One region of the Buttiauxella sp. JUb87 genome, then DNA from elsewhere that is predicted to be linked to it. Evidence: predicted binding sites of a transcription regulator. Region 1 holds the regulator's gene; each other region holds the start of a gene.
The links. Region 1 encodes LexA, which represses DNA repair genes until DNA is damaged. Its sites were predicted from a motif close to TNCTGTATGTACATACAGNA; they were not measured.
Positions count from the first base shown of each region.

Region 1 (10,219 bases):
TCGCGTCGAGTCAACCAACAGCTATGTTTTGTGCCATCTGATTGATCAGCCGACTCACTCATCAGCGATGTTGATTTGCGACAGGTGTGGCGCGGTGAAGGAGCATAGCGCGGAAGGTGTGGAAGATATTATGAATCAACTGGCTGCCCAGTCAGGATTTGCTCTACACCACAATGTCATTGAGGCGCATGGTTTATGCAGCGCGTGTGCGGAAGTTGAAGCCTGTAGCCACCCGGAAGAATGCGGGCATGACCACACCATTCAGAGTAAGAAGAAGTCACGCTAGCCTGAACCCGAAATAATTCGAGTTGCATTGAAGCGGTAAGTGAATGCAGCCAAAAGATGTAGCTTGAAGTATGGAGGGGATCGGTACATCCATGTACCAGGGCAGGTTAGCCTATGAGAGTTAACACATCTGAGGGATGAGATTACCAGCGGTAATCGTTACGTTTTTCCCAATCAACGACTTCGTTCTCTGCCTGATCTTTCGCATATCCATAGCGTTCCTGAATTTTACCGACAAGCTGATCGCGTTTCCCTTCGATGACGGTCATGTCATCGTCTGTCAGTTTGCCCCATTTCTCTTTTACTGTGCCTTTGAACTGTTTCCAGTTACCGCCGATTTCGTCTTTATTCATAATAATATCCTCATCGTTCGGTTAAGAACTGCTAATAGTTAACAACGCCCAGGTGCTGCCGTTTGGCTGACACTCACTATCTGCTGGACGTGGAAATAATTGTAGTCAAGGATATGGCAGTGAGGGGAAAACTAAGAACATTGAACCACAGAAGTAACAGAAATGATGCTGACTTGCCCCAAAATCAGGTGGCAAATCAGCATACTGGAGTGCGATTAAAAGCGCGTCAGAAGTTGTAACTAACTATGAGTTGTAACTAACTATGAGTTGTAACTAACTATGAGCTGTAACTAATCAGGAGTTCCAGCCGGAAACCAGCTGTTATCCCGCCAATGGCGACGCCAAATCCATCCCAAAGACAGTCCGCGCAAAGCCAGGAACACAGCCACGGATAACCACAGACCATGATTTCCCAGATAAGGCACGGTGAGCAACGTCAGCCCAAATCCCAATGCCGCAACCGCCATGCTGTTGCGCATTTCCGTACCTCGCGTTGCGCCAATAAACATGCCGTCCAGCAAATAACACCAGACACCAACAACGGGCAAAACAATCTGCCAGTGCAAGTAGCGGTCTGCCTGTAGCTGCAATTCCGGGATAGAGGTAAGAAGCGAAACAATGTGCTCACCAAACAGCGCATACACAGCGGCGAACATAAGAGCGACTAAGCCCGCCTGGCGACATGCAGCGCCCCATACTTCGAGCAATTGACCACGGTTTTTAGCGCCAAACGCCTGCCCGGAATGGGCTTCAACGGCATAGGCGAACCCATCGAGCGCATAGGCGGTGAAGGTTAATAGCGTCATCAACACGGCGTTAACCGCGACGATTTCGCTACCTAACCGCGCACCAAAGATAGTGACTGAGGCGAAACAGACCTGTAGCAACAGCGAGCGCAGCATGATGTCGCGATTGAGTGCCAGCAGACGCCGCACATTCCCGCGCCAGGACTCTTTGAGCATCTCAAAGCTGATTCCGCGCAAACCCATGACCTTTTTCACCATCAGCAAACCAATGATAAACGTCGCATATTCTGCGGTGACGGTGGCGAGTGCCGCGCCCTGAACATCCATGTGTAGCCCCATAACCAGCCACACATCCAGCACGATATTCAGTACGTTTCCGACAACCAGCAAGATAACTGGCGCACGCGCATACTGAACGCCTAACAACCAGCCCAACAAGACCAGGTTGGCAAGCGAGGCTGGCGCACTAAGCCAACGTATTTCAAGGAATCGCCGGGCCTGCAACAAAACATCTTCATTGCCGCCGACGATATGCAAGGCCAGGGATATCAGCGGTTCACGCAGTAAGACGATCGCCACCCCTGCTCCTAACGCCAATAGCAAGGGCTGAACCAGTGCACGCGCTAAAGCAGAGGGATTATTGGCACCAAATGCCTGGGCAGTTAAACCGGTGGTGCTCATGCGCAAAAACAGCAACAGCATAAATAAGAAGCTGGTTGCCGTCGCACCAATAGCGACACCGCCAAGATAAACAGGGCTATCCAAATGACCAATTACCGCGGTATCAACAAGGCCCAGTAAAGGCACGGTGATGTTGGAAAAAATCATGGGTAAGGCGAGGCGCCAGAGAGCTCTGTCAGCCGTCGAGAAAAATCGCATGGCCAATCCAGGAAGAGATAAGAGAATTAAGACGATGATGCGCATTAAAGCGCATCATCTGGAGAAGTTTACAGCCAGTCGCCGTTGCGAATTACCCCAACCGCCAACCCTTCAATAGAGAAGTTATGTTCGCGCAGGTCAACCACAATAGGTTCAAATTCGCTATTTTCAGGCAGAAGATGAACGGTATTACCCTGCTGCTTTAAGCGCTTAACAGTCACTTCGTCGTCAATACGCGCCACCACAACCTGGCCGTTACGCACATCCTGAGTTTTATGAACTGCAAGCAGGTCGCCGTCCATAATACCGATGTCTTTCATAGACATCCCGCTAACGCGCAACAGGAAATCGGCATTTGGTTTAAACAGTGATGGGTCAACCTGGTAATGGCCTTCGATGTGCTGTTGTGCAAGGAGTGGTTCCCCCGCAGCAACACGCCCAACCAGCGGAATACCGGTAACTTCTTCCACCAGCAAGCGGATACCGCGCGACGCACCAGAGATAATCTCAATGACGCCTTTACGGGCAAGTGCTTTCAGGTGCTCTTCAGCGGCGTTCGGAGAACGGAACCCCAGACGTTGAGCAATCTCGGCACGAGTCGGTGGCATGCCGGTCTGGCTGATATGATCCCGAATAAGATCAAACACCTCTTGCTGCCTGGTAGTTAACGCTTTCATTCCGCCCCCTGGGTGTTTATACAGTTATGCTGTGAGTATATACAGTCAAAGGCGATTTTGGAACCACAAATTGAGCAAAAAACCAGGGACTTAACTATTCTGGAAAGATCATCGCAAATGCGGCCAAAGCAGTGTGACCCAGGTAATAACTGCGAGGATAATGGCGATTAATACGGCAGCAGACCCCATGTCCTTGGCCCGTCCTGAAAGCTCGTGGTAATCGGTACCAACACGGTCAACAAGCGCCTCGATAGCGCTATTGAGAATTTCGACAATCATGACCAGCACAACAGAACCAATCAGTAAAATACGGGTGATAGGGTCAACATCTAACCAGCAGGCGATGGCGATGGCGATGAGCGCGCTAACCCCTTCCTGGCGGAAAGCCGCTTCGTTAATCCAGGCTGCTTTGAGCCCTTTCCATGAGTAGCCTGCGGCTTTGATGATACGGGTAAGTCCAGTGGTACTGCTCGCCATTTTGGGAAACCTTTTCAAATTATTTGGGTCAATGCTTATCTATATTGCAACGCCACAGAAATCTGAGCCAGATTCTGATATTCTTGCGGCGAATTTGCATCATTAACCTGAGGCTTTACATCGTTTATGTCAGGCTGGCCAAGAATCTACTACAAATTACTTAATTTACCATTAGGCGTTCTGGTAAAGAGCAAGTCCATTCCGGCAGATCCACAAGCCGAACTGGGCTTAGATCCCACACGCCCGATTATGTATGTCCTGCCGTATAACTCCAAGGCGGACTTATTAACGCTGCGCGCACAATGTCTCGCGCATAACTTGCCCGACCCTCTCGAGCCGTTAGAAATCGACGGTGCGGTATTGCCGCGCTATGTCTTTATCCATGGCGGCCCGCGTGTTTTCACTTATTACACGCCAAAAGAAGAGTCGATCAAACTGTTCCACGATTACCTCGACTTACACCGCAGCAATCCAAATCTGGATGTGCAGATGGTGCCAGTATCGGTGATGTTTGGCCGCTCCCCTGGGCGCGAAAAAGGCGAAGTGAATCCGCCATTAAAGATGCTGAACGGCGTCCAGAAATTTTTCGCTGTTTCCTGGCTTGGGCGCGACAGCTTTGTGCGTTTCTCCGCTCCGGTTTCGCTGCGCCAGATGGCAACCGACCACGGTACAGACAAAAAAATCGCCCAAAAACTGGCTCGCGTAGCGCGTATGCACTTTGCTCGCCAGCGTTTAGCGACTGTCGGCCCGCGTCTGCCGGTACGCCAGGATCTGTTCAATAAGCTACTGGCCTCAAAAGCTATCGCTCGTGCAGTAGAAGATGAAGCGCGCAGCAAGAAAATCTCCCATGAAAAAGCCCAGCAGAATGCTGTTGCTTTGATGGAAGAGATTGCCGCTAACTTCTCGTATGAAGCCGTGCGTTTGACTGACCGCGTGTTAGGTCTGACGTGGAACCGTTTGTACCAGGGCATCAACGTTCATAACGCTGAACGCGTGCGCCAACTGGCTCATGACGGCCACGAGATTGTCTATGTGCCCTGCCATCGCAGCCACATGGACTACATGCTGTTGTCCTACGTGCTTTATCACCAGGGGCTGGTTCCTCCGCACATCGCAGCGGGTATCAACCTGAATTTCTGGCCAGCCGGCCCGATTTTCCGCCGCCTCGGTGCGTTCTTTATCCGCCGTACCTTTAAAGGCAGCAAACTCTACTCCACCGTGTTCCGTGAATATCTGGGCGAGCTGTTTAGCCGTGGCTATTCCGTTGAATACTTTGTGGAAGGTGGCCGTTCTCGTACCGGGCGTTTGCTCGACCCGAAAACCGGCACGCTGTCGATGACCATCCAGGCCATGCTGCGCGGCGGTACTCGCCCTATTACCCTGGTGCCAATTTACATTGGTTATGAGCATGTAATGGAAGTGGGGACTTACGCGAAAGAGCTGCGTGGCGCGACCAAAGAGAAAGAGAGTTTCATGCAGATGGTGCGCGGGCTGAGTAAGCTGCGTAACCTCGGCCAGGGCTATGTTAACTTTGGCGAACCGATGCCGCTGATGACGTTCCTGAACCAGCGTGTTCCAGAGTGGCGCGATTCAATCGACCCGATTGAGGCCATCCGCCCGGCATGGTTGACGCCAACGGTCAATGAAATTGCCGCTGAACTGATGGTGCGTATTAACAATGCCGGTGCGGCAAATGCCATGAACCTGTGCTGTACCGCGCTGTTGGCCTCGCGTCAGCGTTCACTTACCCGTGAGCAACTGACCGAGCAGCTCAACTGCTACCTGAGCCTGTTGCGTAATGTGCCTTATTCACCGGACGCGACCGCACCAGACCAGCCAGCAGAAGCGCTGATTGAACACGCATTGCAGATGAACAAGTTTGAAGTTGAGAAAGACACCATCGGTGACATCATCATTCTGCCGCGCGAGCAGGCGGTTCTGATGACTTATTACCGTAACAACATCCTGCATATGCTGGTGTTGCCTTCTCTGCTGGCGGCAATTATTACTCAACATCGCCGTATTGACCGTAACGAACTGCTGCGTCAGGTCGAGCTGCTTTACCCGATGCTGAAGGCTGAACTGTTCTTGCGCTGGAGCACGACCGAACTTGCTGGTGAAATTGACATCATGCTCAATGAACTGGTTCGTCAGGAACTGGTGACACTGGCAGGCGATGAAGTGCAGATTAATCCTGCTCGTTCACGCACCATGCAGCTGCTGGCAGCAGGTGTTCGCGAAACGCTACAGCGTTATGCGATTACCTTCTGGTTGCTGAGCGCAAATCCGTCGATTAACCGTGGGACACTGGAGCGTGAAAGCCGCACCGTTGCCCAGCGTTTGTCTGTTTTGCATGGCATTAATGCACCGGAGTTCTTTGATAAAGCCGTCTTCACCTCGCTGGTTTTAACCTTGCGTGATGAAGGCTATATCAGCGATACCGGGGATGCAGAGCCTACTGAAACCATGAAGGTCTACCAGATGTTGGCAGAACTGATCATGCCGGATGTGCGTTTGACGATTGAAAGTGCGACGTCGCAGGCTGCGACTGAGTAAAAAATCTGGCGGATGACGCGATTGCTTATCCGCCCTACGGTTCGACTTGTAGGGCGGATAAACGAAGTGTCATCCGCCATTTAATTTCTGATATTAGAAGTGCACGTAACTCAACACCAGGCCAATAAACAACACCAGGCCAACGTAGTTATTATTCAGGAATGCGCGGAAACAAGCATCGCGAGCGCGATTCGCCGTCAAACGCTGCTGATGGATAAACAGTGCCCCCGCCAGCGCAATAGACCAGTAGAATGCCCCGCCTAATCCGTTTAACCAGCCAATCACCGCCAGCAAAACCATCACCGCAATCTGCAAAATCCCGATAATCACATTGTCATAGCGCCCGAACAGTATCGCCGTGGATTTGATGCCAATTTTCAGGTCATCATCGCGATCAACCATCGCATATTGCGTGTCGTAAGCGACCGCCCAGCAAATATTGGTCAAAAACATCAGCCAACAACTTAGCGGTACAGATTCGCTAACCGCAGCAAATGCCATCGGGATGGACCAACCGAACGCCGCACCCAACACCACTTGTGGCAAATGGGTGTAACGTTTCATAAAGGGATAAACCCAGGCTAATGCTAACCCCGCCACCGACAATAAAATTGTCATCGTGTTAAGCGTCAGCACCAGTAAAAACGACAGCAACACCAGTACCACAAACAGGATACGCGCTTCTTTTTCGCTGACTGCTCCGCTCGGTAGCGGACGGTGGGCGGTGCGTTTTACGTGGCCATCAAACTTGCGATCGGCGTAGTCGTTTACCACACAACCCGCGGCGCGCATCATCCAGACTCCGGCGATAAACACACATAAAATGGTCAGTGGTGGGACACCCGGTGTCGCGAGCCATAACGCCCATAAAGTGGGCCATAACAGTAAAAGCGAGCCAATCGGCTTATCCAGCCTCATCAGGCGTTGCCAGGCCTGCCATTTGCCCTGTTTAAGACTCCACTCCATTATTTTTCCTCTGCATACAACGGCGAAGCGGGAAGGAATAGTTCGGTCAGCACCAATGGCTTTCCGGCTAATCTCAGACGGGAACGACGCCCCCACAGCTCCGCACTACGACCAATCTCAATAAAATCCCGTGTCAGGGATGATGCACTAAATAGATAACGCCCGAGTGGCGTGGTGCCGAGCTGTTGCAAAGCCAGCTCCGGCCCTTCAAGAGTGGATTCTGGTACAACGGTGCGCCCCAGCAACCAGGGTTCATCGTCACCGCAGAGCACAACTTCACGCAGCCAGTAGCGTTTGGCTTCAGGCATCATATCAGCTTCCGGAAAATCGACAGGTGAATCGAAAAAACCTTCACGCACAATACGAACAGTGACTCGCGAACAATACTGTTCAAAGCGTTTAGTCATTGAGTCTTCAAGCAACAACCAGTCAAGAAGCGATGCGCTCAGCTCCTCTGGAATCGTAGCCTCAAAACGTAAGGCGCGCAGTGGCGAAAGCGCGTCAGACATGTGAATTTCTCCGAAACAAAACCGGCAGTCATTGTAACGCAGAATGGGTATAGCGGGGATGATTTAACAGTTCAGAAACCTTCTAAATCATTCGAGTTGAATCAAGGCGGCAAACGAACGAATCCCTATGAGCTTACTAGAGTAAGTGATTAGGGTGAGTGAGAGCAGCCAACGCCGAGGCAGCTCGAAATATGACGGGCAAAAAAAGGTGCGCTCAGTGAGCGCACCAAACCTCAAACATCAGCACTGCGGGGAAACGCTTACCCCTTGCCTTTTACACTGCTGATAAAAGTTTTACGGGCAGTAGTCGAGCCCAGGCGTTCAGCTTCATCCAGTAGTTTCAGGGCTTTATCAACATCACCTGCGGCTACTGCTTGTTTGATTGCCTGGTTGAAATAGGTTTCCGTATCACTCAGCACGGGCTCTTTTTTCGCAGCTGGAGCCACTACTGGCGCAGGTGCCGGAGCTGGAGCCACTACGGCGGTTGTTGCCACTGCCGCAGGTGCAGTGTAAGTGGTGGCTGGTGCGGCGGTATTACCGACCGTTACCGGGCCTGGGCCTGATGAACCAAACAGCGGCCCAACTAAAATACTGGAACTTGAAGAAGTTTTGACCTTAAGTGAAATTTCACCTTCAGTACCATGGCGTGCAATCGGATCAGGAATATCTGGTACCGCATTACCGTTGCCCCTGGCATAGGCTTTTGCAGGGTCAACCATCGTGGTGGTTTGTTGCAGGTCTTTATTGGTGGTGAACACCAACAAATAAAGTTTTTGTTGCCCCAGTGCTGGGGTTAATTTCATGACGCCTTCCAGGCGATTTAAAGACAACACTCCCGGTTCCTGATAGGCAAAGAAAGCCGATGGGAAATAAGCAGCAGGCGTCATGTTTTGGTCAAATACCAACACGTTTGGTGCAAATACCGTATCTTTATTCACGATACTTGAGAGCGTAATCGTCAGCTCCCCGATACTTGCCGGTACGCTGTAGGCCGCAACTGGCCCGGTGATATCACCGGCATTCAAGCTCTGGCCGGTGGTTGCGAGATTAGTCTTTTGGGTTTGGGTTTGATCAACCGGGATCCATTGCAGCTGTTGCAATGCGGAAGACGGGATAGCAGGTGCAGCAGAAAGATCCTGCGGCACGATATTAACATTGGCCAGGCTTAAGCCAGGCATGCTTGCGAACAACCCTGCGGATAAGCAGAGTGCCAGGAGACTTTTTTTCATTTTCATTGTTATCAACCTCAATGGGAAATCGGTGGAAAGTTAGCCAGGCAATAGCGCTTTCCATCGAAACAGGCATTGGCATACAAGGGTAATAACGAGGGGTTCAGTGGCGAACCCCTCATCGTTTCATAACATTAGGTTAAAGCCGTATTACCACCAGATTTCCATCTGGGCACCGAAGGAGAACTCGTCGTTATCGCCGCGGCTGGTAGAGAAGTTACCGTTACCAGTGTTGTCTGCGATGGCAAAGCGAGTGGCGTCGCCGTTAGCGTCTTTCGCGTAACCCCACTGCTCATCCCAACGGGCATAAGTTGCAAACAGACGCAGTGCCGGACGTGACCAGATGCTGTCACCTGCTTGCCATTGTTGTGCCAGGGTAATTTTGTACTGACCGTTGCGATCGCCAGTTTCCTGGGATTTCACGTTGTCGTAGCCAAGTTCCAGCAAGGTACTCATGATTGGCGTCCATTTGTACATTGGACGAATACCGATGGTGTACCATTCAGTCCCCTGGTTATCATCCATATCCAGGTTCTGGTACATACCGACGTACATCAGGTCCCATTTGTCTGCCAGCGTGATTGCGCCGTGGTCGAGGACACGGATCATGCTGCCGTCGTTGTTAACGCTACCGCCCTGCGCCTGGCCTTTGCCCTGCGAAGTCATAGAGTCAGTTGCATACTGCACAACGAATTTGTTAAAGCCTTTCAACATACTTTGCGTATGTTCTGCAGTCAGCATCCAACCATCTTTCGACGCACCTGGTTCCAGGTAGTAATCGTCAGGAATGTTGGTGTGACCGTAATCAACGCCCAGCTCCAGTGTGCCGCCGTCGTTAATTTCTAAACCAGCCCAACGCACGTCAAACACGTCGTTTGGTACTTTATTGTTATATGTACGCTCGCCAGTAGCCGGGTCGAATTCCGCATTCGCAGAAGAACCGCCAGACTCTGTAGAACGAGTGGCCGCGAAGGAAAGTTTACCTGCGCCGACGTCAATGTTTTCCAGACCCGCACCAGGACCAGAAATATCCCAGTAGTAGAAGTCAATCATGTGAACGTCATGACGTTGGTAGAAACGCTTACCTGCCCACATGTTTGCGCCTGGCAGAGAATCGATAAGGTTTTTACCCTGCACGTTGAATTCACGGATGGCTGGAGTGTTATCGTTTTCCCAGTCGTTCAACTGTGATGAGTTGTAGGCAATGTTGGAGTCGAAGTAGAAGCTCTTATCGCCTTCTTTCCACACTTCCTGGCCTAATTTAATTTCTGCGTAAGTATCACATTCGTTACCCAGACGATATTTAGATTGAGCACCAGTTGCCTGGAAGCATTCTTGTGGTCCGCCGCTACCGGTCCAGCCGATACCAGAACGGGCGTAACCGTGGAAGTCCACAGCCAGAGCCTGAACAGACATAACGCCTGCTGCTACGGCAACTGCCAGTGGGAGTTTGCGCAGAGTAATCATCGTTCTATCTCCTGAATCATTGCTTTTCTTTTTTATGGGAATGCTTAAACACCTGGCTCTTGATGCAGCCGACGA
Region 1 is NZ_SNVY01000010.1:85,841-96,059, forward strand. It holds gene zur (zinc uptake transcriptional repressor Zur) at 1-286, shown strand, start outside; gene EC843_RS21620 (CsbD family protein) at 429-638, opposite strand; gene dinF (MATE family efflux transporter DinF) at 929-2,263, opposite strand; gene lexA (transcriptional repressor LexA) at 2,332-2,940, opposite strand; gene EC843_RS21635 (diacylglycerol kinase) at 3,049-3,417, opposite strand; gene plsB (glycerol-3-phosphate 1-O-acyltransferase PlsB) at 3,544-5,973, shown strand; gene ubiA (4-hydroxybenzoate octaprenyltransferase) at 6,067-6,939, opposite strand; gene ubiC (chorismate lyase) at 6,939-7,448, opposite strand; gene malM (maltose operon protein MalM) at 7,709-8,683, opposite strand; gene EC843_RS21660 (maltoporin) at 8,828-10,144, opposite strand; gene malK (maltose/maltodextrin ABC transporter ATP-binding protein MalK) at 10,189-10,219, opposite strand, start outside.

Region 2 (10,219 bases), on a different contig from region 1:
CAGCTATCAGGTTTCAACTAACACAAAAGAGCGTTTCAACCAGTGCCAAAATATTAACTGTGGTCATACTTTCATCACGCATGAAACGTTTGTACGGTCTATTGCTTCCCCAAAAGTTGATTCTCCAGTCCTGCCACACCCTGAAAAATCGGGCCAAGTTCTTTTAGGAATTTAGCCCAGACCATTATGATTGGCTGGGCATAGTTTAAAGAGAAAATTGTCTAATCTTTAGGCGGTAACTTGAAGGGAATGACACTATATTCATGCGTATCTGTAATTGCTGGACGAGTTTTCTCAAAATGATGTAAGAAAAACCGTGCCTCTGTAGAGTCCTCATTCACATTAACATGTTGATTTACGTGAGGATGCAATGCTATTCCTGCATTTAGAGATAATGGGACGTAATTTATAAAAATGTCCTCTTTCTGGAAACCTAATTTTGTAGCCTCTTCTTCAAATTTATCTGCATTAACATAATTACGGATTCGCTCCCTAGCGTCAGGTCTTAACCTAGATTCTGCGCGAGGTAATGAAAGCATGTTATCTATATCGCTCCATGACATATGCACATCAAAACAGTCGCCTCCTTCTTCTTCTGGGGGAGAAGGGAAATCCACATAAAAATAGTTTTTAACAGTTGTCGGGTTCTCGACAACATTCCGATGAAAATTATATAGCGTACGAATCCGGTTCGCCTTGTTGTGATGTCTGGCATTGCGTATGACTAAAAGCATCAAAAGCTGTGGTTCTAAATACCACATGGGGCCAATATCATTTTGAAGCATGTTGTCATAAATATTATGGAACGCGTTTAGCTGTGTGTTCAAACCTGATTCCAAATTTCCAATCGCTTCTGCTCTATCTACTTCCAATAATCTTCGACATGACCACTCCGATTCTAACAATACTCGGAACGCCTGGGCTAAATCCTCAAATGAATGTGTTAACACGAATTTTCCCCTATGTTGAAATTTGTCTTCATTATTATCATGCAAGGGTGTGTCAATTTCTATCTAAGGATCTGACTACCAACTTCACCTAATCTTTTAGATTTACTGAACACTGACCAAGCATCGTCTATAGAACGTGCTTAACTGGAAATAAAAAACATTACCCACATGGTCATTTTGTGGACCGCAAAATACTTAACCTTAATACAAATGAAAGCATGTAGTTGTTTTATAATGGTTTTATTCTTAATCCATATCCTTACACTTAGTAAAGACGTAACTTACACGCACAAAGTTTACCTCTTCCGGGGGGATTTCGCCTGAGCTTTACGGGCGATTCTCACAAAGCAGTGGCAACAAGCGAAAATTCCAGCTATTGATAAGTAATCTTAACTGTAATGCACACCGACAGGAGTCGAAACATGGCTGTGACTCGCCAAATTTTAGCTGCGATTTTTGATATGGACGGTTTACTGATTGATTCTGAACCATTATGGGACAAAGCCGAGCTGGAAGTGTTGGCTAGCGTTGGTGTGGATATTTCCCGCCGCTCTGAACTCCCTGACACGCTGGGTTTGCGTATCGACCTGGTTGTTGACCTGTGGTTTGCCAAACAACCGTGGAACGGCCCATCTCGTGAGGAAGTGACAAACCGCGTGATTACTCGCGCCATTGCCCTGATTGAAGAGACGCGTCCGATTTTGCCTGGTGTGCGTGAAGCTGTCGCTTTATGTAAAGCGCAAGGTCTGAAAGTGGGTTTAGCGTCTGCTTCACCTGCGCATATGCTTGAGCGTGTGCTGGAAATGTTCGACTTACGTTCCCAGTTTGATGCCATCGCCTCGGCAGAACATCTGCCTTACAGCAAGCCCCATCCGCAGGTTTATCTGGATGCCGCTGCTAAATTGGCTGTTGACCCGCTCGCCTGTGTAACGCTTGAAGACTCCGTGAATGGCATGGTTGCCACCAAAGCCGCACGCATGCGTTCTATTGTGGTTCCCGCAGAAGAAAACCGTGACGACGTGCGCTGGAGCCTGGCAAATGTGAAGTTGTCTTCGCTGAGTGAATTACGCGCCGAACACCTGATTGGCTAATTTATTACGATGCGGGGCTCCCCGCATCATTCTCAAAACCATACCGACATCTAATTTTTTAAAACAGTATTTCAAAAATATTTGAGTTTCCCCCCTCCCGTATCTACTCTTTACAGACACGCGCAAATGCGCTTTTCCGGATACCGGAGTAACTATGATTCTCGATGCTTTTAATCTGCAAGGCAAAGTCGCTGTTGTCACGGGATGCGATACAGGACTGGGTCAGGGAATGGCGATTGGCCTTGCCGAGGCTGGTTGTGACATCGTCAGCGTAAACCGCAAAATCCCGCATGAAACGGCGCAAAAAGTGCGAGATTTGGATCGCCGTTTTCTCGCCATCCAGGCAGATTTAAGCCAACAAGACGCGATCCCTGACATCATTGCGCAGGCCGTGGCAGGAATGGGGAAAATAGATATCCTTGTAAATAACGCAGGCACCATTCGCCGGGAAGATGCGCTGGAATTTAGCGAGAAAAACTGGGACGACGTAATGAACCTGAACATTAAATCAGTATTCTTTCTCTCTCAGGCGGTGGCAAAACAGTTCATTAAACAAGGCACTGGCGGCAAGATTATTAATATCGCCTCCATGTTGTCCTTCCAGGGCGGTATCAGAGTCCCGTCTTACACCGCATCTAAAAGTGCCGTGCTTGGCATAACGCGCCTGCTGGCAAATGAATGGGCGCAACATAATATCAATGTCAACGCGATCGCGCCGGGATACATGGCAACCAACAACACTCAACAACTGCGTGATGATGAAGTCCGCAGCCATGAAATCCTCGAGCGAATTCCCGCGGGTCGTTGGGGTGTTCCTGCCGATCTGCAAGGCCCGGTGGTGTTTCTTGCCTCCAGTGCTTCCGATTATGTCAACGGTTACACCATTGCCGTCGACGGAGGCTGGTTAGCCCGCTAAACAACACGCCGCCGGGGAATCCGGCGGTTGCAAAATGTTACGCCGTCACCTCTTCCGTCTACTGTATAAAAACCCTATACTGTATGAATCGACAGTTTTCATCCAGGTAGTATCATGACGGCGGAAGGTCACCTTCTTTTTTCCATTGCCTGTGCAGTATTCGCTAAAAACGCCGAACTCACGCCTGTGCTTGCTCAAGGAGACTGGTGGCATATTGTGCCTTCAGCCATCCTGACCTGTTTGCTGCCTGATATTGACCACCCAAAGTCATTTCTCGGTCAACGCTTGCCGTGGTTTTCCAAACCCATTGCCCGCGCCTGCGGCCATCGGGGCTTTACCCACAGCTTATTTGCCGTCTTCGCAAGCCTTGCACTGTTCTATCTCAAAGTCCCCGAAAGTTGGGTGATTCCCGCCGATGCCCTTCAAGGCATGGTGTTGGGTTACTTAAGCCATATTTTGGCAGATATGCTCACTCCTGCGGGTGTCCCACTCCTTTGGCCCTGCCGTTGGCGCTTTCGCTTTCCCATCATCAGGCCGCAAAAAGGTAATCAACTGGAACGTGCCTTGTGCATGGTGTTGTTTGGTCTGGCCGTGTGGATGCCGCAAAGTGTGCCCGATAACAGCGCGGTGCGCTGGTCATCGCACATGATAATTTCGCTGCAAATGACCTTTAATAGTTTTTTAAATAACCACCTGGAACAATAATTAAACGAAATAGCTCAAATTGTAATAATCAATTCCTTTTGAATATAAGAGTAACTCCAGGGTTCTGGTACGATTTACAGAATAAAGGTGGCAATCAGTCCATCTGTTTAAAATATACTCAGGAGATACGGGGATGAATTTTCCACTCATAGCGAACGTTATCGTGTTCGTTATTCTATTGCTGTTGCTGGCACAAACTCGCCACAAACAGTGGAGTCTGGCAAAAAAAGTACTGCTTGGTCTGGTGATCGGTGTGGTCTTTGGCCTTGCATTACACACCATTTATGGCGAAGACAGTCCGGTACTGAAACAGTCTATTCAGTGGTTTAACGTTGTCGGTAACGGCTATGTTCAATTACTGCAAATGATCGTCATGCCGCTGGTATTTGCCTCTATCCTGAGCGCGGTGGCACGTCTGCATAACGCCTCTTCTCTGGGCAAAATCAGCGTTCTGACCATCGGGACATTGCTGTTTACCACGCTGATTTCAGCGCTGGTCGGCGTGCTAGTCACCAACTTGTTTGGTTTGACGGCTGAAGGCCTGGTGCAAGGCACCGCTGAAACCGCTCGTCTGAGCGCAATCGAAACCACTTATGTGGGTAAAGTGGCTGACCTCAGCGTACCGCAACTGATTCTGTCATTCGTGCCGAAGAACCCGTTTGCTGACCTGACAGGGGCTAACCCAACGTCGATCATCAGCGTGGTGATTTTCGCCGCGTTCCTCGGTGTAGCAGCTCTTAAACTACTGAAAGACGATGCGCCAAAAGGCGAGCGTGTTCTGGTTGCGATTGACACGCTGCAAAGCTGGGTCATGAAACTGGTGCGTCTGGTCATGCAACTGACGCCGTACGGTGTTCTTGCGCTGATGACCAAAGTTGTTGCTGGTTCAAACCTGCAAGACATCATCAAACTCGGTAGTTTCGTGGTGGCCTCTTACCTCGGTCTGGCAATTATGTTCGGCGTGCACGCGGTTCTGTTGGCTGTCAACGGTGTGAGCCCGCTGAAATACTTCCGCAAAGTCTGGCCTGTGCTGACCTTTGCCTTCACCAGCCGCTCCAGTGCAGCCAGTATTCCATTGAACGTTGAAGCTCAAACTCGCCGTCTGGGTGTGCCTGAGTCCATCGCCAGCTTTGCCGCGTCGTTTGGGGCCACTATCGGTCAGAACGGTTGTGCGGGTCTGTATCCAGCGATGCTGGCCGTGATGGTCGCGCCAACCGTCGGTATCAACCCATTGGATCCAGTCTGGATTGCCACACTGGTCGGGATTGTCACCGTAAGCTCCGCAGGCGTTGCGGGTGTCGGTGGTGGTGCAACATTCGCTGCCCTGATTGTCCTGCCAGCCATGGGCTTGCCGGTCACGCTGGTGGCATTGCTGATTTCGGTTGAACCGCTTATCGACATGGGCCGTACCGCGCTGAACGTCAGCGGTTCCATGACGGCAGGTACCATCACCAGCCAGTTGATGAAACAAACCGATAAAGAAATACTCAATAGCGACGAAGAAGCCGAACTGGCACATCGCTAAGCAGTAGCTAAACCACCGTAGAATCTGCGACAATACAACGGCTCCTTGAAAAGGGAGCCGTTTTTTATTGATAAAATAGAGCGCCCCAAAAGGGTGCCAAAATAAAATTGTCTCCTACGGACCCCTTCTTTCTATGAAACGACTCTATTTTTTATTGCTGTTGTGTGTCTCATCGGCGTGGGCTGAAACACCGGACAGCCCCTACCTGCAACATGCGCAGGAAGGTGACAGCCGCGCCCAGTTTTACCTTGCCGATACCCTTTTCAGTGCGGGCGAATATCAGCAAGCGGAAAGCTGGGCGGCAAAATCAGCGGCCCAGGGTGACGCCGATGCTATGGCTCTGCTGGCCCAACTCAAAATCCATGATCCTGCAAATGGCGATTACCAGCAGGCAAAATCGTTAGCCGAACAGGCCGTCGCCCACGGCAGTAAACCAGGAAGCGTGGTTCTGGCGCGTATTCTGGTGAACACCCAGGCGGGCAAGCCCGATTATTCGAAAGCCATGCAGTTACTGGAAAGCGCCTCACAGGACATTGAGAGTGACTCAGCGGTCGATGCCCAAATGTTTTACGGCATGCTGTACGCAAATGGCGTGGGTGTGGTGCAAGACGATGACAAAGCGGCATTCTGGTTCAAGCGCAGCTCGGCACTTTCCCGCACGGGTTATGCCGAATACTGGGCAGGAATGCTGTTTTTAAATGGTGAAAAAGGCTTTATCGCGACCAATAAACAGAAAGCATTGCATTGGCTGAACGTCAGTTGCACGGAAGGGTTTGATACCGGCTGCGAAGAGTTTGAAGAAATCAGTAACGGCGGGTAAAACCGCCGTCATTCGATACCCGTTAGCATTCGAGTTGCAGCCAACACCCCTGCAACTTGAAGGATGATGGATAGATCAGCCTACATCATTCTCACTTCTTACCTGCATCGCCCAACGCTGCGCTGACTCTGGTAATGTAAATGGCGGCGACTGACGGAACGCATCTCCCACCAGCACAAAAGCCACATAGCGATTACGCAGCATCCACACGTCTTTAAATCCTTCAACTCGCCACGCATGAGCCGGTGGTACGGGTTCAACGCGTGGTTGATACGTAAGAACAGGGCGAGTATTCGGTTGGCGCAAAGGTTTCATAGGCAATGGAATCAAAACTAAATTGAGGAGTAACTTCGCTATGATAACGGAGAACGCCCCTCCACGTCTCGCGTTGAGATGACCTTGTTCTATAGTTAAAGCTGTTTTGCCCGACAAAACAGCTTTAACTAAAGGGGTAATATTCAATGTCGACGCACAATAAACATCCTTTAACTCACAGTGCACCAATACATGACGCCAATGAATCAAAGCCCGGTATGGATTCTCTGGCACCTGAAGATGGTTCTCACCGTCCTTCCACCGACCCCAGTTCACCAGGAGCGCAACCTACCGCTGCAGGAAGTTATAAAAGCCCAGATACCTCCAACGAAAAACTGAAATCCCTCGATGTACATCGCAAAGATGGAGAAAACTTCCCGCTTACCACCAATCAAGGTGTGCGCATTGCCGATGACCAAAACTCACTGCGTGCCGGTACGCGCGGGCCTACGCTTCTGGAAGATTTTATCCTGCGGGAAAAAATTACCCACTTCGACCATGAGCGTATCCCCGAGCGCATCGTCCATGCTCGTGGTTCTGCGGCTCACGGTTACTTCCAGCCCTACAAGAATATGGCAGAAATTACCAAAGCAGATTTCCTTTCAGACCCCGACAAAATCACCCCGGTCTTTGTGCGATTTTCTACCGTGCAGGGCGGTGCAGGTTCAGCCGATACCGTGCGTGATATCCGCGGATTCGCCACCAAGTTTTACACCGACGAAGGTATTTTCGATTTAGTCGGCAACAACACGCCGGTATTCTTTATTCAGGATGCACATAAATTCCCCGATTTCGTCCACGCGGTAAAACCAGAGCCACACTGGGCAATCCCGCAAGGTGGCAGCGCCCACGACACCTTCTGGGATTATGTTTCCCTGCAACCTGAAACCCTGCATAACGTCATGTGGGCGATGTCTGACCGCGGCCTGCCGCGCAGCTATCGCACCATGGAAGGTTTCGGGATTCATACTTTCCGCATGATTAATGCCGAAGGCAAAGCGACGTTCGTGCGCTTCCACTGGAAACCGACCGCCGGTAAAGCCTCGCTGGTGTGGGATGAATCGCAAAAACTAACGGGCCGCGACCCTGACTTCCACCGCCGTGATTTATGGGAATCTATTGAAGCCGGCGATTTTCCGGAATACGAACTGGGGCTGCAATTAATCCCTGAAGAAGACGAATTCAAATATGATTTTGACTTGTTAGACCCGACCAAACTAATTCCGGAAGAACTGGTTCCAGTCCATCTGGTGGGCAAAATGACGCTCAACCGTAATCCGGATAACTTCTTTGCCGAAAACGAACAAGCGGCATTCCATCCGGGGCATATCGTTCCGGGGCTTGATTTCAGTAATGACCCGTTGTTGCAGGGGCGCTTATTCTCCTACACCGATACACAAATCAGCCGCCTGGGTGGCCCGAATTTCCATGAAATCCCGATAAACCGCCCCACCTGCCCGTATCACAATTTCCAGCGTGATGGCATGCACCGCATGGATATTGACAGCAATCCTGCCAATTACGAACCGAACTCCATTAACGATAACTGGCCGCGCGAAACGCCTCCGGGGCCGAAACGTGGCGGCTTTGAGAGTTATCAAACGCGGGTTGAAGGACATAAGATTCGCGAACGCAGCCCATCGTTTGGTGAATATTACTCGCAGCCGCGGCTGTTCTGGCAAAGCCAAACGCCAGTCGAACAGCAACATATTATCAGCGCCTTTAGCTTTGAATTGTCCAAAGTGGCAAGACCGTATATCCGCGAAAGAGTGCTGGATCACCTGACGCACATTGATATTTCACTCGCCCAACCGGTTGCTGAAAATCTCGGAATTGAGCTTTCCGACGAGCAAATGCACGTTGCACCACCGAAAGATGTCAACGGCCTGAAGAAAGACCCCAGCCTGAGTCTGTATGCGGTGCCAAGTGGTTCGGTGAAAGGCCGCGTGGTGGCGATTCTACTCAGTGAAAAAGCCAATGCGGCAGATGTTCTGGCGGTGATGCAGGCGCTGAAAGCTCAGGGTGTGCATAGCAAACTGCTGTTCTCGCGCATGGGCGAAGTAAGCGCGGACGACGGTTCTTTACTGCCGATTGGCGCTACCTTTGCCGGTTCGCCATCGGTCAGTGTCGACGCCGTGATAGTGCCGGGAGGCGATCTGCAAACCATTCTGAGCAATGGCGACGCGACATATTATTTACTGGAAGCCTATAAACACTTGAAGGTGATTGGCCTTGCCGGAGATGCCCGCCAGTTTAAAACCAAACTGGGCATTGATAGCCAGGGCGAGGAAGGCGTCATAGAAGGTGACAGTGTCACGAATTTATTTACCGATGAATTCCTGACACTACTCGCCGCACATCGGGTTTGGTCCCGCCATAATAAGGTTGGGCATATTCCGGCTTAACCCAAAAAAAAGGTGGATAACGCTTGCGCTTATCCACCCTACAACTGCATTTCGTAGGTCGGATAAGCGTTAGCGCCATCCGACAAAACTACAATATTATTTCTTGGTCTGTGGGTCAGTATCGTACTCGGCACAAGTCTGATAGCCGGAGTTGATCACATGCCCGGTGTCATCCAATGCAACAAAGTAAGTCTCGGTTTTGCCTGCACGTTCGCCAAGAATATAAGTCTGGCAAGTCCCACGCGCATGAATCATGGTTACTTCTGACGAAGGTTTACCGGCAATCTGCTGCACTTGCTCACGACTCATGCCTTTTTTCACGTCTTTCACGACCGGCGTGGCGACCTGATCTTTGGTACGGTCGTAGGCAGTACAACCCGCAAGCATAGTCATAACCGCTGCTGCACATAAAAAACCCGCAAAATTCTTGTTCATATTTTATCCTCGTTTTTCAGGGAATTGCTTAAACGTGTTAGATAAGCCTGGAATATAAAAGCGGTTTTTTCAACTATTCAGACCAAATGAACAAAATTTAGGATTACCCGACATAACATCAGGTTAGCGCCAAATCGCTCTAAATCGCGTCAAATGATTCCGGAGCGATCGCATGAGTCTTGTCGTTTTACCGACAAACGGGTAGTTTTAACAAATATGACTATGGCTGCCTGCGCGCGCAGGCACACCGCAACCGGAGGGTTAAATGGCTCTGCAACAAGAGATTATCCAGGCACTAGGGGTTAAACCACAGATCGATGCCGAACACGAAATTCGTGTCAGTGTCGATTTTCTGAAATCGTATCTGAAAACCTATCCGTTTATTAAGTCTCTGGTTCTGGGTATTAGCGGCGGCCAGGATTCCACGTTGACCGGCAAACTGTGCCAACTCGCCATTAGCGAATTGCGCCAGGAAACCGCTGACGACAGCTATCAGTTTATCGCCGTCCGTTTGCCATTCGGCGTGCAGGCTGATGAGCAAGACTGCCAGGACGCCATCACCTTTATCCAGCCCGATCGCGTATTAACCGTGAACATTAAAGGTGCGGTGCTGGCAAGCGAACAGGCGCTGCGTGAAGCGGGTATTGAACTGAGCGATTTCATCCGTGGCAACGAAAAAGCCCGTGAGCGCATGAAAGCCCAGTACAGCATTGCGGGAATGACCAAAGGCGTAGTGGTGGGAACGGATCATGGCGCTGAAGCGGTGACCGGTTTCTTCACCAAATACGGCGATGGTGGCACTGACATCAACCCAATTTTCCGCCTCAACAAGCGCCAGGGCAAAGCGCTGCTGAAAACACTCGGTTGCCCGGAACACTTGTATCAGAAAGCGCCAACCGCCGATCTGGAAGACGACCGCCCTTCTCTGCCGGACGAAGCCGCACTGGGCGTGACTTACGAACAGATTGACGATTATCTGGAAGGTAAAACTCTGGACGATGCCACCAGCAAAATCATCGAAGGCTGGTATCTGAAAACCGAACACAAACGCCGCACA
Region 2 is NZ_SNVY01000004.1:31,003-41,221, forward strand. It holds gene EC843_RS15960 (ogr/Delta-like zinc finger family protein) at 1-175, shown strand, start outside; gene EC843_RS15965 (hypothetical protein) at 222-950, opposite strand; gene hxpB (hexitol phosphatase HxpB) at 1,373-2,041, shown strand; gene kduD (2-dehydro-3-deoxy-D-gluconate 5-dehydrogenase KduD) at 2,196-2,957, shown strand; gene EC843_RS15980 (metal-dependent hydrolase) at 3,072-3,662, shown strand; gene EC843_RS15985 (L-cystine transporter) at 3,796-5,187, shown strand; gene EC843_RS15990 (tetratricopeptide repeat protein) at 5,321-6,007, shown strand; gene cedA (cell division activator CedA) at 6,083-6,322, opposite strand; gene katE (catalase HPII) at 6,469-8,727, shown strand; gene osmE (osmotically-inducible lipoprotein OsmE) at 8,824-9,162, opposite strand; gene nadE (ammonia-dependent NAD(+) synthetase) at 9,428-10,219, shown strand, end outside.
Region 2: EC843_RS15980 (metal-dependent hydrolase) is a predicted target of LexA. The motif match lies at 3,035-3,054, and genes of this name have one in related genera.

Region 3 (10,219 bases), on a different contig from region 1:
TTAATTTTCCCACATCGTTCCAAACCCGGCGGATGCCGGGTTTTATGTGCTGGTTCTGTTGTATTTATAATTTAGGGATTAATGAGGTTCCCCCCAAGTTTTGCTCAGGCTTGCTGTCACTCCCCAAACAACAGCCGAGCCAATGAAAATGACATAACCCATAAAATTATCCCATTCTTCGCTGTTAATATCAGGTTTAACTTTTAATACTGCTTCTAACAGCGTTCCCTCTGGTATCAGGACGTATCCAAAAAAACAATAATTAAGTAACTCCCGAAAAAAACCAACCAAAATAGTGCGAGCTGATATGGTTTCATTAATATTACCTATACCGTTCCAAACGTGCACAATGAAGCTGTGACCATCAAAGTTGGCGTGTTGAGTAGTGCTACTCTGAGTATCAATCAAGCTTACCCATAGAGCCATTTCCCCGTTCTGGCTGACTCTGCTAACATTTTGAGGGTTAAAGGTTCTGGTTCGTCGTCATCCGTACAGCAAGGACACAGTATAAAAATCATAGCTGATTCCTCTGGCCAATATTTCAAGAATTCAAATCCTTCAGGATTGACGCGAAAGGTCTTGAAATAGTCATCCATGATTTCTACGCCAGTTTCCCGTGCCCAGACGTAACTACCTGTTGTAAGGCTCGTATCAATAGTGACAGGCCAACTTCGTTTTTTGAACAAACCTCTTGGCTCATTGTAGTTCGAGTTGTACCAGGAAATAATTTCATCATCTGTCACCATATTTTATCGTCACCTCTGGCGATGATGTTGTACTTATTTGTAGCCTTGTAAGCTATCGTAGAGACATCAGCAGCGAGAATGACAACCCCTAATACCGGAATCCATCTTCCAACAAACGCTCCAAGATTTCTCACATAAGAGAATTTCAAACGCCGAACACTTCCAGTTGTAAACGTAGGCCAGTTCTTTACCTTGATTTTAAGTATCTGGCGCAGGTGCTGACTCAGTGGGGATGTCCCGGCCGTTGTTCACATCTGGCAGGTGCTGAGCGCTAAGACAGAATTGCTGTGTGCAATGACAGCATGTTTACAGCAACACCTGGCTGATAGCCATCAGTCTGGCGACGGAATGCGAATGATGGTGCATACTAATTGTGCATTAGTACTAGAAAATATATTTAAAACCAAGGTGGTAATTAATTTCCATCGCGTCTTTTTCATGGTTTTCATTGTTGCGAGGGATGTACCCAATTCTAGTGTAAGGCTTCCAGTGTCTATCTAAATCGTAGCTGAATGTTGTGGTATATAACCAATAATAATGAGTTCCTTCATATTTTTCATGATTTTCATAATTGGTGTATCGGTATTCTAAATTACTGGCGATGGATAGTCTTTTATCAGCGTAGATGAATTTCCAGTTTAGTCTATCGTATTTTCGGTATTTGATTCGAGGGTTGTCATCCACTTTAACACCTGGATGCCATTGAAGCGAAGTCATCCAAGTGTCATTTATTTTATAAACAGCTCCGGTAGGTTTTATGTCAATAACTGATTTTTTACCTATGCTGAACCCACTTCTATTTACTCTGTATTGTATAGGACTGCTTGCTGGGTGTTCTTTTGTTTCTTTTGAAAGGCATCTCACTGAATTTGAGATGTTGTCACATCGGTTTTCGATCTCTATTTTTAATGAATTGGTATCGTAGTTATTAAATTTAAATGTTTGTGGGTGGTGGATGGCATCAGCATCAGCATCAGCAACAGCAAGAGGGAGTGGCAGCGCAATTAAAATTGCACAGGCTTTCAAAAACACTTCATCCCACCTTATTCTAGTAAAAATAGATGATTATATATAACATGCAATTTATATTGCGTTTTCAATTAATTTGTCTTTTAATAAATGAAATTATAATTTATTTGTTATGATATTTCGGATGTTAATTATTTGATAATGCGGTGTGTGTTGCTTTAACAGACGGCGGTTGCACAATTTGGTATGCGTCTGAATGATTTCAACCATACACAGAGATTCTTCATGTATAGAACGATGAACATCCATTTCTTCCAGTATTTAAGATAATCTGATATTAGTCCATATACGTTGCGCGGATAACCTGGTTATTTCAACAGGACTATGATTGTAGACTATCAATCATTATTGCCAATTACGCTTCCCTTGTCTTACTGCAGCCATGATGGCTTTACCCGAACTTTCGTACTCCGGCAGCGACAGAACGCGCCATTTCCCATCCCAGAAACCAAGTACACAACAGCGATCGCCAGTAGTATCCTTTATCGCAAAGGTTCGCATGTCAGCCGATGGAACTGGAAGCTTCTCACCAGGGCGAGGAAAGTAAATTCTCACCCCGGCAATGATCATGTTGTCCATAGCATCATTCGCTAACGAGCCAGAACTCGGCTTCTTCAAACATTTCCTCCACCAAACGGTTTAGCTTTTCTTTCTCGGTCTTCGTGCAATCGCTGTTAACGGCATTGGCTTGCATCGGCTTAACGCGAACATCAGCAGCAGGGAAAATCCCATGCACACGCTTTGTCAGTTCGGCAAGTATGAGGTCTTTGGCACCCGGTAAACCTTCCACGTTGCGTTTGTCATAAACGAGTTCTACGTACATTGCTTATACCTTCTCATTATTGAACTGTATGAATATACAGTAATGATTCTTTTGATATTGGGCAAGTAGTAGGAGTGAAAATTTTTTATGGGCGAGCTTTTCATGGGAAAAGCCAAGGTATGACTCTGACCGAACATAGATATTATGACTTTTTTGGGTTATTTTATTGCAAATTCCAGCACCCCAATAGCACCCCTTTAATTATTAACTTGTTGATATGTAACAATTTCGCCCCGGTGAGACACCGGGGCGCGGGCATTAACGTGGTAGTGCAGTTCCCCACTGACGCCATTCTTTCGGCTCAGTTTCCTCAAGCAGGAAGTGTTTACCGGTGACCGCTTTCGGCGCGAGCGGTGTTCCCGGTGGCGTTGCGAACGCGATACCGCCACGAATGAACTGGTTGAAGGTGCCGGTTTTCACCACGCCACCTGTCAGGCCAAAATCGAGGCTGTAGCCCGAGGCAAGCCAGAACACTGAGCTATCACGCACCAAATGCTGGAAACGTTTACTGATGCGCAGGCCGACCATCACGCGGTCTGATAGATTGCCGAGGGTTAAACCGGTTACCGTACCGACTTCAACACCACGGAACAGAACGGGTGTACCAATGCTCAATGCCCCCGATTCAGGGACTTCCAGCACGATACTCAGGCCATCAGAGTAACGAGAGTCGGTAATCGAGGTTTCCTGCAACTCGAAGTCACGTCGTGGTGCGCCTCGCCCTGGTTCAACGTTAATATACGGCTGGAGAATAGTGTCGAGATTATCAACACCCGAGGCTGAGATTTTCGGTGTCACAACCGAGAAGCGTGTGCCACCGCGAGCAAAAGTATCCACAAATTCAGGATAGAGCACCGCTTTCGCTTCGACTTCGCTGCGTGACGCTGTCAGATTCAGTGACTCGAGCTGCCCAATGTCAATTCCCAGATAGCGAATCGGCATTCCCGCAGACAGTTTCCCGGCATCGAAGGTATGCAAGGTAATCTGGCTACCGACGGCGCGCGCGGCAGTTTCAGACGCGTACAGTATGCGTTTGTCACCCTTTTTCAGACCGGCGCTGGCACCGCTCAGGTTGTCAAAGCTGATTGCACCTTTTAGAGCGCGAGAGAGCGGGGAGGCTTGCACCGTCAGGCCGTTGCCGTTGAGTTGCACGCGTGCGCCACCTTCAGCCCAAAACACACTGTTGTCTGTCAGCAGGTTGCGGTATTCCGGCTTGATATTCACATCGATATCAAAGCTATTGGCGCGTGGACGGACACTGATAATCTCACCTACCTGGAATTTACGGTACAGCACCACTGAGCCGGTCTGGATATCCGGCAGGCTGGCGGCAGTTAGCGTTAATGTCGTTGTCGGCAAGTCGCTCAAGCTATTTTCGACCGCTTTTTCAAGGTTGGCATACAGCGGATAACTCTTTTTCATCTCGCCTTTGTTGCCAGGAATAACCCTGACCCCACCATTGATCCATTCACTGGCGCTGGCACCCAAAAATTCAACACCATCGATACCAACTTTGACATCAATACGGCTGTTGACGACGAACTTGCTGTCGCCCTGAATCAGTTGGCGGTATTCAGGATCAATGGCGACAGAGAAGCTGACACCCTTAGCGGATAGTGTGCGTTCAAGAATTTGCCCAACTTGCACGCCATGGAGAATGATAGGTTGCCCAGCATCAATACCGTAGCTTTCAGGTGCAGTCAGGTTTAGCGTCAGAACGTTCGGCTGTTGTAGCGGTGTTTTATCGCTTGGGAATACGACAAAGTGATTCTGTGGGTCACCTTCCCCTGGCACTAACTCAAAGGTGCTACCGGTTAGCAGGCTGCTGAGGTTTGGATTGCTGAGCGAGATTTTAGGGTTACGTAGCTCAATACGTGTACCACTGCGCATTAGGTTGACCACACTTGGGTCAACGGTCATCTGGCCTGTGACGGTGCTACCAGGATTCAGGTTCAGCTTGGTTAGCGTACCGACTTCAAGGCCTTGATACATCAGCGGGGTTGAGCCTGCTTTCAGGCCTTCGCCACTTGGCAGGGCAAGATCAATGATCACTCCCCGCTGGCTATGTGCCAGATCCTCATACAGCCCAAATTCATCTTCAGCCTTCGCTTCAGCGGAGTTTTCCGGTGAATCAAAGGCAATTGCGCCATTCACTAACGCTGCGAGGCTTTCTAACTGAACTTGTGCTCCGGAAAGGCTGAAGTTGGCTTTTACCCCTGATACGTTCCAGAAACGACTGCCTTTTTTCACCAGTTTGGTAAAGCGGCGGTCGATCAGTACGTCAATGGTGACGCCCTGCGTATTGTTGTTAATGGTGTAGTCGTAAACCCGGCCAACAGGAATTTTACGGTAGTAAACCAATGAGCCGCTGTTGAGCGAACCTAGATCAGGGGCGTGAAGATGAATCATCAACTCGCCATTATTCAATCGATATTTGGGCTGAGTATCCAGAGCGGTGAAGTGCTCCTGGGGTTTGCCTTTGCCAGGCATCATACCGATATAGTTCCCGCCGACCAGTGCATCCAGGCCGGAAACGCCGGCCAGTGAAGCTTTCGGCGTCACCAGCCAAAACTGAGTATCCGCACGCAGCGCATTTTTCATATCGCTTTTCACGCTGACTTTGACTTCGATTTTGCGCAGGTCTTTGCTCAGGCTGATGCTTTGCACGGTTCCCACTTCTACGCCTTGATAACGTACAGGTGTTCGCCCGGCGACAATACCGTCGGCTGAAAGGAAATCAATGGTCGCAGTGGTACCACGTTCTTCCCATGTCGACCAAATGAGCCAACTGGCAATCATCAATGCGATAATCGGCAGCAACCAGAAGGGCGAAATTCGGCGTTTTGTTTTAATTCGCGCTTCAGTCGGTGAAGCGGGCATTTCCTGACTCATGTGCGTCCCAAAGTAGTCGGCTATCCAGCCATTCGACTGCAAGAATAGTTAAAATAACCGCCGCGCCAAAGTAAAACGCAGCCGGCCCCATAGTGAATGCCAATAACTGATCTCGATTAACCAGTGACATCGTAAGCGAAATAACAAAGAGATCGAGGATAGACCAGCGGCCAATCCAGGTAATAAAGCGTAGTAATAAAATGCGCGTTCTCAACCCTCGTTCGCATTTGAAATGAATACTTAACAACAATGAAATCAGCACGATAACCTTGACAAAAGGCACCAAAATACTGGCAATGAAAACCACTGCCGCCACGGCAACATTACTGTTGCCGAGGGAAATAATACCAGAGAGGATAGTATCTTCCTGACGCGAGCCATTGACGTACAGAATTGAAATCGGCAGCAAGTTGGCAGGAAGTAAAAAGATTAACGAGCCGATTAACGCGGCCCAGGATTTCTGCAGGCTGTGGCGGCGGCGTTCTCTTAATGGCACATGGCAACGCGGACAGCGGCCACGTTTATCCGGCACACCAGTAAAATGGCACCCGAGGCATACACGCAGTTGCGCATTCCAGGCGCGCGGCGGGCGTTGCGGGTAGAAGCGTGACCACAGTTGTTCTACGTTTAAGTGAATCAGGGTTAATAAGCTCAATATGGCCAGCGCGATAAACGCCACTAAACCTATGCCGGGCTGGATGTAGGCGAACTCTCTGACTTTTATGCAGGCCACGCCAATGCCGACCAGATAAATATCAAGCATGACCCACTCTTTGAGCTTATCGAGCATCAGTAAGACCGGGCGTAAATTCATCCCAAGAATATTACCAAAGTAGAGATAGATGATACCCGCGACCAGTGTGGCGGGGGCACCAACGGCACAAAACATCACTATCGCGGCCGTAAGCGGATCGCCCTGTTTGGTCATCTGCCAGATGCCCTGAAATAGATTGGCATCGATGGCCGTACCTAATAAATAGATGCGGACCAGTGGCTCTGAAAAGGCAACTGTCATCAGTAGCAGCATGGCGGTTGCCATAGCGGCCAGACGTGTGAGTGACCAATCACGACCATGGAAGACTTTAGCGTCACAACGTGGGCAATACGCGCTCTGCGACGATTTAACCAGCGGTAACGAGAAAAGTGTATCGCATTCGGGGCAACGCTGATAACGTGCCTGCGGTACAGCATTGCTAATGGCGTGTATTTTCATGTGTTGTCATATGCAAGGAATACCGTTGGCGCATTGGGTATCTCTTTAGAAAATCAAATATTCGTTAAGCGTATATTAATTCATGGAATGATACACCTTGTGGCATAAGGCATTTAATGCTTATTTTACTATGCTATGCAGTTGAGTAAGACAACATACTATGGTTAATCAATGAACAAAGAACAATTTTACGCGGACTTGAACCGCGATTTTAGTGCGTTAATGGCAGGTGAAACAAGTTTTCTGGCAACGTTGGCAAATACCAGTGCTTTGCTGTTTGAACGTCTTGAAGGTGTTAACTGGGCCGGGTTCTATTTACTGGAAGGCGATACGTTGGTTTTAGGGCCTTTCCAGGGCAAAATTGCCTGTGTGCGCATCCCGGTAGGTAAAGGTGTATGCGGTACAGCAGTTTCCACCAGGAGCATTCAGCGCGTTGAAGATGTGCATGCTTTTGATGGTCACATCGCCTGTGACGCCGCCAGCAATTCCGAAATCGTTCTGCCGTTAATGGTAAACGATGAGTTAATCGGGGTCCTGGACATTGATAGCACTGAGTTTGGGCGCTTTACACCTGAAGACCAACTCGGCTTATCTCAACTGGTAACGCAGCTTTCGCTGACGCTTGCCGACACGGATTTTAAAAAATTCTTCACTCGATAGCATGATAAACAACGGATAACGTGGCATTTGCTGATAGCGTCATTATAATGTCGCCTGTTCATGCCTGCGGATTGTTGGCAACTCCGTTGTAATCAGGAAATTTCATGGAAAATCAACCTAAGTTGAATAGTAGCAAAGAAGTCATCGCCTTTTTGGCAGAGCGTTTCCCACAGTGCTTTAGCGCTGAAGGTGAAGCCCGCCCCCTGAAGATTGGTATCTTCCAGGATTTAGTCGCGCGCGTTGAAGGGGAGATGAGCCTCAGTAAAACTCAACTTCGTTCCGCGTTACGTCTTTATACTTCAAGCTGGCGTTACCTGTACGGTATCAAAGTCGGCGCGACCCGTGTTGATCTCGACGGTAACCCATGTGGTGAACTCGATGAGCAGCACGTTGAGCATGCTCGTAAGCAGCTTGAAGAAGCAAAAGCTCGTGTTCAGACACAGCGTGCAGAGCAGCAAGCGAAGAAACGTGAAGCGGCTATTGCTAACGGTGAAACCGTTACCGATAAGCCTCGTCGCGATCGCAAACCTCGTCCTGCACCGCGTCGTCCAGAGACTACAGAACGTAAACCTCGTGCAGAAAAGCCGGCGGCTCCTCAGGTTCCGCGTGAAGAAAAACGCACTCCGGTTACGGACATTTCTGCATTGCAGGTGGGTCAGGCAATCAAAGTCAAAGCGGGTAACAACGCGATGGATGCCACCGTACTGGAAATTACCAAAGATGGCGTACGTGTACAGCTAACTTCTGGTATGGCAATGATCGTACGCGCAGAACACTTGCAGTTCTGAAACGGAGGCCAGACCCGGGCATGAACAAACTCTTTAAGCGTACGGCAGTCGCTAGTCTGTTGTTTCTTGCAGGTAGCGCACTGGCCGTCGAAAATATCACGCAAGCTTCTCAAATCCCGCAGTTAAAGGAAGAGACACAGCATGCAACGGTGAGTGAGCGTGTAACTTCGCGCTTCACTCGCTCGCATTATCGCCAGTTTGATCTGGATGAAAATTTTTCCGCAAAAATTTTCGATCGCTACCTAAACCTCCTCGACTATAGCCACAACGTGCTGCTTGCCAGTGACGTTGAGCAGTTTGTGTCGCGGAAAAAACAGATTGGCGATGAATTGCGCACCGGTAAACTGGACGTATTTTACGATCTCTATAATCTGGCCCAGAAGCGCCGTTTTGAACGTTATCAATACGCGCTGAAAGTGTTGGAAAAGCCGATGGATTTCACCGGCAATGACACCTTCAATGTGGATCGCAGCAAATCTCCGTGGCCTGCAAGTACCGCCGAGTTAAATAGTCTGTGGGACAGCAAAGTTAAGTTTGACGAATTAAGTTTGAAACTGACCGGTAAAACCGATCAGGAAATTCGTGAAACGCTGACTAAGCGCTACCAGTTTGCGATTCGCCGTCTGGCGCAGTCTAACAGTGAAGATGTTTTCTCTCTGGCAATGACCGCCTTTGCTCACGAAATCGATCCGCATACTAACTATTTGTCTCCACGCAATACTGAACAATTCAATACTGAAATGAGTTTATCTCTGGAAGGTATTGGTGCGGTGCTGCAAATGGATGATGACTACACAGTGATCAACTCGATGGTTGCGGGTGGTCCGGCGGCGAAAAGCAAAGCGATTACCGTAGGCGATCGTATTGTGGGTGTCGGTCAAACCGGCAAAGCCATGGTTGATGTGATTGGCTGGCGTCTTGATGATGTGGTTGCGCTGATCAAGGGACCAAAAGGCAGTAAGGTTCGTCTTGAAGTCTTACCTGCGGGCAAGGGCACTAAAACACGCATCGTCACGTTAACGCGTGAACGTATTCGTCTTGAAGACCGTGCCGTTAAACTCACCATTAAAACGGTTGGTAAAGACAAAGTCGGCGTGCTGGATATTCCAGGCTTCTATGTTGGTTTGACGGATGACGTCAAAGTCCAGTTGCAGAAGATGGAAAAACAGAATGTGAAGAGCGTGATTATCGATTTACGTTCTAACGGTGGCGGTGCATTGACCGAAGCTGTGTCGCTTTCTGGCCTGTTTATCCCCGGTGGCCCAGTTGTTCAGGTACGTGATAACAACGGTAAAGTGCGTGAAGACAGCGATACCGATGGCGTTGTGTACTACAAAGGCCCACTGGTTGTTATGGTTGACCGTTTCAGTGCCTCCGCATCTGAGATTTTCGCCGCTGCAATGCAGGATTATGGCCGTGCGTTGATTGTCGGTGAGCCGACCTTCGGTAAAGGGACTGTTCAGCAGTATCGTTCGTTGAACCGTATCTACGATCAGATGCTTCGCCCTGAGTGGCCTGCATTAGGCTCTGTGCAATACACCATCCAGAAGTTCTACCGCATTAATGGCGGCAGTACTCAGCGTAAAGGTGTTACGCCAGACGTGATGATGCCGACCGGTACGGAAGAGACAGAAACTGGCGAGAAGTTCGAAGATAACGCGCTCCCATGGGATAGCATTAATGCCGCAACTTACGTCAAGTCAGGCGATCTGACACCGTTCGAACCGCAACTGCTCAAACTGCACCAGGACAGAATTGCAGCCGATCCTGAGTTCCAGTACATCATGAAGGACATTGCTCGCTTCAATGCCCTGAAAGAGAAGCGCAATATTGTTTCCCTGAATCTTGCTCAACGTGAGAAAGAAAACCAGGAAGACGATGCGACGCGTCTGGCACGCATCAACGATCGCTACAAGCGGGAAGGTAAAGCTCCGTTGAAGAAACTGGAAGACTTGCCGAAGGATTATCAGGAACCAGATCCTTATCTCGATGAAACGGTTCATATCGCGCTGGACCTTGCAAAAATGCAGCAAGATAAGCCAGCCGAGCAACCGGCTCCTGCTAAGTA
Region 3 is NZ_SNVY01000001.1:711,945-722,163, reverse strand. It holds gene EC843_RS03270 (hypothetical protein) at 79-426, opposite strand; gene EC843_RS03265 (DUF1493 family protein) at 411-746, opposite strand; partial or broken gene EC843_RS24995 (STM2901 family protein) at 740-991, opposite strand; gene EC843_RS03260 (oligogalacturonate-specific porin KdgM family protein) at 1,131-1,778, opposite strand; gene EC843_RS24480 (hypothetical protein) at 2,121-2,354, opposite strand; gene EC843_RS03255 (DinI-like family protein) at 2,359-2,598, opposite strand; gene EC843_RS03250 (PqiB family protein) at 2,857-5,490, opposite strand; gene yebS (membrane integrity lipid transport subunit YebS) at 5,459-6,703, opposite strand; gene EC843_RS03240 (GAF domain-containing protein) at 6,875-7,363, shown strand; gene proQ (RNA chaperone ProQ) at 7,468-8,151, shown strand; gene prc (carboxy terminal-processing peptidase) at 8,172-10,219, shown strand, end outside.
Region 3: EC843_RS03255 (DinI-like family protein) is a predicted target of LexA. The motif match lies at 2,621-2,640, and genes of this name have one in related genera.